Leucothrix mucor DSM 2157: one gene and its partner. The protein of the gene in region 1 interacts with the protein of each later gene in a pairwise test. Links are inferred from orthologs where the notes say so. Each region holds a gene or a part of one and is shown in the gene's direction. Other genes may lie near its edges.

Region 1 (3,636 bases):
CTTTTGCAAACCGATCGAGGTGTAAAGATCGGCAGCTGTCTTATGCGGCAAAATCTGCTGTAGGAAATTCACAATTGCCGACGGTACTCCCGTATCCACCATAAAATAAGCACGAGCAAAACTAAACAGATTAGTGATATCGCGGTTATGCGAGACCAAGGCATCAGCGTAGACTTTACCATCCTCATTATGCAGTAGCGGAATCACGAATGGGCGGTAGCGGCTACCGGTTAAAACACGCCCGACAATGTAGGCCGCTTTATTGCGATACAACAAAGGACGCAGTACCTGAATCTGATATGAATCAGAGTACTTACGAGTAGTTTTAAGAATATGCTTGAACTGATCCGCAAGCCTCGAAGAGTCCCGTTTAAAGTCCTCAAAAGGCAGACCAATATCAAAGCATTCAAGTAGCTCCTCGATGGTCTCCTGAAGGTTGGCTTTAGTCGGATAGTAGCTGGTGTAAGCGGGTCGACTACCGGTCAGATAGCGAGTGGAAATAGAAGGACGGACGAAGATATTATCGTTGTTGTAGTAGCGGCGCGTAAAAGACCAAGTGAACACAGAATTATAGAAGGTTTCAGCCAGTTCAGGCTGACGGTGCTCATAGAGTAATGCGACATAAGCGAGCTTGACGTCTTTCCAAAGTGACTTATCAATTTGCTCAAGCTTAAAACGCTGCATTAACTGATCACAGGCTTCATCAACACGTTGTGAATATAGATTAATGCGCTGCTGAGAAGCGGCCCGGTCGGCTTGCCAATCCTGATCAATAAAACGCTGTCTGGCCCCTTTGGTAATCTCCAGAAAAATCCGATAGTGCTTGTTAAACGCATCCAGGATGACCTGGGCGATTTCCTTTACGTTCACACTCTGACTCTGCGTTGATTCCAAGTAAACCTCGTCGCGTCGTTATTGCCGGCTTAAAAATAATCCGGTCCGTTATGAAACAGATACCGAAAACTATCACATTATTAGGTAGCTGTGATAATATCTCGCGGCGTTAAAAGCAACAATCATAGTGATGATTAAGTATAGTAATAATACCGTTAATTACAGAAGCATAAGTGTGTTTGATACACAGTATTGAGATTAAATGTGAGTTATCAAAACTTGCCGGCGTATAATTTTGACCGTTGAAATCACGTGCCATTATTCTGCGTCAGCACAAGTTTCACGACCTGCTTACTGGTGGCCTATTGCTGAAATCACTATCCGAAACTGAGATAGAACATCCTACCTTTACTCAAGGAGCATATACTTAAATGAGTGTTGAGATCAAAACCCCACAATTGCCGGAATCAGTTGCTGATGCACTGGTTGTGAAATGGTTTAAACAGGCGGGGGATGCTGTTGAACAGGATGAACCACTCGTAGAGATCGAAACGGACAAAGTGGTTCTGGAAGTACCAGCCCCTAGCAGTGGTGTACTGGAATCGATTGTCGAAGCAGAAGATTCAACTGTTGTCAGCGATCAGTTACTGGGAACAATTAAGGCGGGCGCAGTTGCTGCGGCTCCTGAAGCTGCACCGGCACCGACCGAAGCAACGCCTGCGGCGGCTGAGCCTGCTGCTGCATCTGGCGCTGGCCAAACTAGCCCTGCGGTACGCAAAGCACTGGACGAAAAAGGTCTGTCTGCTGGTGACGTATCCGGAAGCGGCAAAAACGGCCGTGTTCTTAAAGAAGACGTTGCCGCTGCTGGCGCATCTAAAGCATCCACTCCTGCTGCTACTGCTGCACCGGTTGGTGAGCGCGTAGAAGAGCGTGTACCAATGACTCGTCTGCGTAAGCGTATTGCAGAGCGTCTGTTGGAAGCGACACAATCTACAGCCATGCTAACGACTTTCAACGAAGTCAACATGCAGCCGCTGATGGAAATGCGTACTAAGTACAAAGATCAATTTGAAAAGACTCACGACGCACGTCTGGGCTTCATGTCTTTGTTCGTTAAAGCAGCGAGTATTGCACTGCAGCGCTTCCCTGAGGTAAATGCCTCTATCGACGGCGACGACATCGTTTATCACAGCTACTGTGACATTGGAATCGCGGTTTCAGCACCACGTGGCTTGGTCGTTCCAATCCTGCGTAACACTGAAAAGATGAGCATGGCGGGCGTTGAGTCCACAATCGTTGAATACGCTAACAAAGCACGCGATAACAAGCTGGAAATGAGCGACCTAAGTGGTGGAACATTCACGATCACTAACGGTGGAACATTTGGCTCATTACTGTCTACGCCAATCATTAACCCACCGCAAAGTGCGATTCTGGGTATGCACAACATCGTTAAGCGTGTTGTTGTAGAGAATGACGAGATGGTTATCCGTCCAATGATGTACATCGCTCTTTCTTATGATCATAGAATCATTGATGGTAAAGGCGCAGTATTGTTCCTTAAGACGATCAAAGAGTTGGTTGAAGATCCAAACCGCATTCTGTTGGAAGTTTAAAGGTAACGAAGCATGTCTGATAATTATGATGTAATCGTGATCGGTGGTGGACCTGGTGGCTATGTTGCTGCCATCCGCTGCGCACAGCTAGGCTTGAAAACAGCCTGCGTGGATAAGTGGATCAACAAAGAAGGCGCACCTGCTCTGGGTGGTACTTGTTTGAACGTTGGTTGTATCCCATCCAAAGCACTGCTGGAAAGCTCTGAGAAGTACGAAGAAGCTGGCCATCATTTAGATGTCCACGGAATCAATGTTGCTGGTGTCAGCATGGATCTTCCGAAGATGATTCAACGCAAAGATAAAATTGTGTCGGATCTGACTGGCGGAATCGCTCAGCTGTTTAAAGCGAACAAGATTGAGTGGCTGCAAGGTCACGGCAAGCTGCTGGCAGAAAACAAAGTTAGCGTTACCGCTCACGATGGTACTGAGTCAGTATTCGCAGCTAAGAACGTAATCATTGCAACGGGTTCAAACCCAATCAATATCCCTTCTGCGCAGTTACTGGATGACCGCATTGTGGATAACGAAGGTGCACTGAACTGGGAAACTGTTCCTGCGCGCTTAGGCGTTATCGGTGCCGGTGTTATCGGTCTGGAGATGGGCAGTGTTTGGAGACGTCTTGGCTCCGAAGTGGTCGTACTGGAAGCGATGGATACTTTCTTAGGTGCGGTTGATCAGCAGGTTGCTAAGCAGGCTCACAAGCAATTCAAACAGCAAGGTTTGGATATCAAGTTAGGCGCACGCCTCAACAACACTGTTGTTGGTGATAACGAGTTGACCCTTGAGTACAGCGACAAAGATGGCGACCAGACAGTGACTGTTGATCGCTTAATTGTTGCAGTTGGCCGTCGCCCTAACACCGACAACATCGCTGATGAATCAGTTGGCTTGGCTATGGATGATCGCGGACGTGTAAACGTTAACGACTATCTGGAAACTAACATTCCGGGCGTATACGCCATTGGTGATGTGGTTCGTGGCCCAATGCTGGCACACAAAGCTGAAGAAGAAGGCGTTGTAACTGCTGAGCGCATTGCCGGACAACAGTCTAAAATGCACTACGATGCGATTCCATGGGTTATCTATACCAACCCTGAAATTGCATGGGCTGGCAAGACGGAAGAGCAGCTGAAAGAAGAAGGCGTGACATACAAGTCAGGTACTTTCTCGTTCGCTGTGAATGGCC
Region 2 (3,524 bases), 730 kb from region 1 along the record:
GCTAATATTGATGAGGTTAGTTTTAAGCGTGCTTACGCCAGCCCTTCTGTTCGCCGCTTAGCGCGTGAGCTGGGTGTTGACTTAGGCAAGGTAAACGGTAGCGGCCGCAAAAAACGCATTGTTAAGGATGATATCTTTAGCCATGTGAAAGCCGTCATGACAGCCCCTGCTCCAAAAGCGGCTCCGGCTGCGGGTGGTTCAGGATTTGGCATTGCGCCAATGCCAGCCATTGATTTCAGCAAATGGGGCGACATTGAAACGCAGCCTCTGAGCAAAATCAACAAGCTGACTGGTGAATACCTACATCGAAGCTGGGTGAGCATCCCTCACGTCACGCAATTTGACGAAGCGGATATCACCGAGATGGAAGCATTCCGCAAGCAAGTGGCTAAGGAAATGGAGAAAGAAGGCGTGAAAATTACGCCGCTGGCTTTCATTATCAAAGCCGTAGTTGCCAGCATGAAGGCCTTCCCTCGCTTTAACAGCTCGCTGGATTCAACCGGTGAAAATCTGGTGATGAAGCAATACTTCAACATTGGTATTGCGGTGAATACGCCAGATGGCTTGGTGGTTCCGGTTATCACGGATGCCGACAAGAAGACTTTGGTTGAATTGTCGAATGAAATTCGTGAGTTTGCTGGTAAAGCGCGCAACAAGAAACTGAAGCCTGCTGAAATGCAAGGCGGTTGTTTCACTATCTCTAGTCTGGGTGGTATTGGTGGAACGGCTTACACGCCAATCATCAATGGCGCTGAAGTGGCAATTCTGGGTGTTTCTAACACTCGTACTTCACCAGTCTGGGATGGCAGCAGCTTCCAGCCACGTCAAATCCTGCCATTGTCATTATCGTATGACCATCGCGTGATTGATGGTGTTGCTGGTGCGCAGTTCACGACTTACTTATGCCGCATGTTGAGCGACGTGCGCCGTTTACTGGTTTAGGAGAATCTCATGAGTCAGCAAATTGAAATTAAAGTCCCGAATATCGGCGATTTTGACGGCGTAGAAGTAATCGAAGTACTGGTTGGCGTCGGTGACGTGGTTGCAGCAGAAGATTCACTGATTACCGTGGAGTCTGATAAAGCCTCCATGGAAATCCCTTGCTCGGATAGCGGAACAATTACCGAAGTATTGGTAAACGTTGGCGATACCGTGGCAGAAGGCAGTGTGATTTTCAAACTGGAATCTGGCGCTGCAGCGGCTAGTGAGCCTGCTCCGGCAGCCGCTGCTGAGCCAGCACCTGCCCCAAAAGCTGAACCTGCTGCGGCGCCAGCGCCAACGGCAGCCACATTCTCAGGTGAATCAGATCAGCATGCACAGTTAGTCGTTCTGGGCTCCGGCCCGGGCGGCTACACCGCAGCATTCCGCGCGGCCGATTTGGGCCAGAATGTCATCATGATCGAGCGCTACGAGAGTATCGGTGGTGTGTGTCTGAATGTGGGTTGTATTCCATCCAAGGCCTTACTGCACACCGCTGAAATCATCAATGAAGCCGCAGAATTTGGGCATCAGGGTGTGACGTTCTCCGAACCAGAGATTGACTTGGACAAGCTGCGCGCGCACAAAGATGATGTGGTGGGTAAATTAACCGGTGGTTTGAAAGGTCTGGCTAAGCAACGCAAAGTCACGATCGTTAAAGGCTACGGTAAATTTACTTCAGCCAATACCATTAACGTGGTCGATGAAGATGGCGCTTCTCAAGTAATCAGCTTTGATAATTGCATTATCGCTGCGGGTTCTCGAGTCACTAAGTTGCCATTTATTCCTTGGGATGACCCACGCGTAATCGACTCCACTGGCGCGCTGGAATTGGCAGAAGTGCCTGAGCGTATGCTGGTGGTTGGTGGCGGTATCATTGGTCTGGAAATGGCCACGGTATACGATGCACTGGGCTCCAAGATCACCGTTGTTGAATTATCGCCGGGCTTAATTCCGGGACCGGATCGTGACTTGATTCGCCCACTGGAAAAGCGCATTAAGGCTAAATATGAAAATATTTACCTGAACACTAAAGTGACCGCCATTGAGCCAACAGAAGCAGGTTTAGTCTGTCATTTTGAAGGTGATAAAGCGCCAGCAACTGAAACCTTTGACCGGGTTCTAGTGGCAATTGGTCGTAGCCCGAATGGCTTGGCAATTGATGCAGACAAAGCCGGCGTACAGGTTGATGAGCGTGGCTTTATCAGCGTGGACAAGCAGATGCGTACCAATGTCGATCACATCTTTGCGATCGGTGACATTGTTGGTCAGCCTATGCTGGCACACAAAGCCACTCACGAAGGTAAGGTTGCGGCAGAAGTTATTGCAGGCCATAAGGCTTACTTTGATGCTCGCACTATTCCTTCTGTTGCTTATACCGATCCTGAAATTGCATGGATGGGTGAAAGTGAAGAGTCGTGCAAAGCCAACGGGATTGCCTATACTAAGGGTGTATTCCCTTGGGCAGCCAGCGGACGCTCATTGAGCCGTGGCCGTAACGAAGGTATGACCAAGGTATTGTTTGATAAGGAAACCGGTCACTTAATCGGCGCCGGTATCGTGGGCAACAATGCCGGCGAACTGATTGCTGAGGCAGTACTGGCGCTTGAGATGAATGCAGATGCTCACGATATCGGGCTAACCATTCACCCTCACCCAACCTTATCCGAGACCTTAAACTTCGCAGCGGAAGTTGCTGAAGGGACTTGTACGGATATTTACGCACCGAAGAAAAAAGGTTGATCCCATGCAGACGCCAGAGAGTATTCTGACATTTTGGTATAGCGAACCGATGAAATCTCATTGGTTCTCATCAACGCCCGAGATCGACGCGTTGATTACCCAAAATTATGAATCACTCTGGCGCGCTGCCGCTGATGGTCAGCTGGATACTTGGCAAGACAGCCCTGAGGGTTGTCTTGCTTTGTGTATCGTGCTGGATCAATTTCCACTCAATATGTTTCGTGGAGAGCCTGCCAGTTTCAGTACTGAGCAAGCCGCAGTTCAAGTGACCAAAGTCGCAATAGAAAAAGGCTTTGATCAGCAACTACCCAAAGAACAACTCAGTTTTTTATATATGCCGCTAATGCATAGCGAGCATATGCAAGATCAGGACCTATCTGTCGAGCGCTTCGAAGCGTCCGAATTAGAAGGCAATATTCGCTTTGCCAAACACCATCGTGAGATTGTAGAGCGCTATGGTCGCTTCCCACATCGTAACGCCATTCTTGGGCGTGACAGTAGCGATGCCGAAATCGAATACCTGAACTCCAAATCAGCCTTTACGGGATAAGTGATATCAAGCGGTTTTATGCTATTCTAAGCGACCTGATTCACAGAGCCTTACCAACAAGGCGCCCTTCAACTATGCCTGTACCTTTATTTAAATATTTTCCGGAAAATCATGCCGGCCGTGACTTTGTTATCGGTGACTTACATGGCATGTTTGAAACACTGGAACAATTAATGGCTCAGGTCGGTTTTAATACAGAGCAAGATCGCCTTTTCTCTGTGGGTGACTTAGTTGACCGTGGCCCGCAATCAGA

What was found. Proteins that work in one complex are often made in the same cells at the same time.
Region 2: the proteins of odhB (region 1) and lpdA interact in binary tests that used the Escherichia coli proteins (3 or more experiments, as listed by UniProt). The link is inferred for Leucothrix mucor DSM 2157 from one-to-one orthologs.

What each region holds. Positions count from the first base shown.
Region 1 is NZ_ATTE01000001.1:1,197,508-1,201,143, reverse strand. The notes cover bases 373-3,357. They hold odhB (2-oxoglutarate dehydrogenase complex dihydrolipoyllysine-residue succinyltransferase), read left to right. Parts: upstream 373-1,265; coding sequence 1,266-2,450; downstream 2,451-3,357. Other genes in these bases: lpdA (dihydrolipoyl dehydrogenase), read left to right, coding at 2,463-3,357; aceK (bifunctional isocitrate dehydrogenase kinase/phosphatase), read right to left, coding at 373-870. Outside these bases: more of aceK, read right to left, coding at 1-372; more of lpdA, read left to right, coding at 3,358-3,636. UniProt on the Escherichia coli protein: E2 component of the 2-oxoglutarate dehydrogenase (OGDH) complex which catalyzes the second step in the conversion of 2-oxoglutarate to succinyl-CoA and CO(2).
Region 2 is NZ_ATTE01000001.1:1,924,458-1,927,981, forward strand. Bases 464-3,336 are described here. They hold lpdA (dihydrolipoyl dehydrogenase), read left to right. Parts: upstream 464-951; coding sequence 952-2,721; downstream 2,722-3,336. Other genes in these bases: aceF (dihydrolipoyllysine-residue acetyltransferase), read left to right, coding at 464-942; LEUMU_RS0108540 (DUF924 family protein), read left to right, coding at 2,726-3,271. Also shown: more of aceF, read left to right, coding at 1-463; LEUMU_RS0108545 (metallophosphoesterase), read left to right, coding at 3,346-3,524. UniProt on the Escherichia coli protein: Lipoamide dehydrogenase is a component of the glycine cleavage system as well as of the alpha-ketoacid dehydrogenase complexes.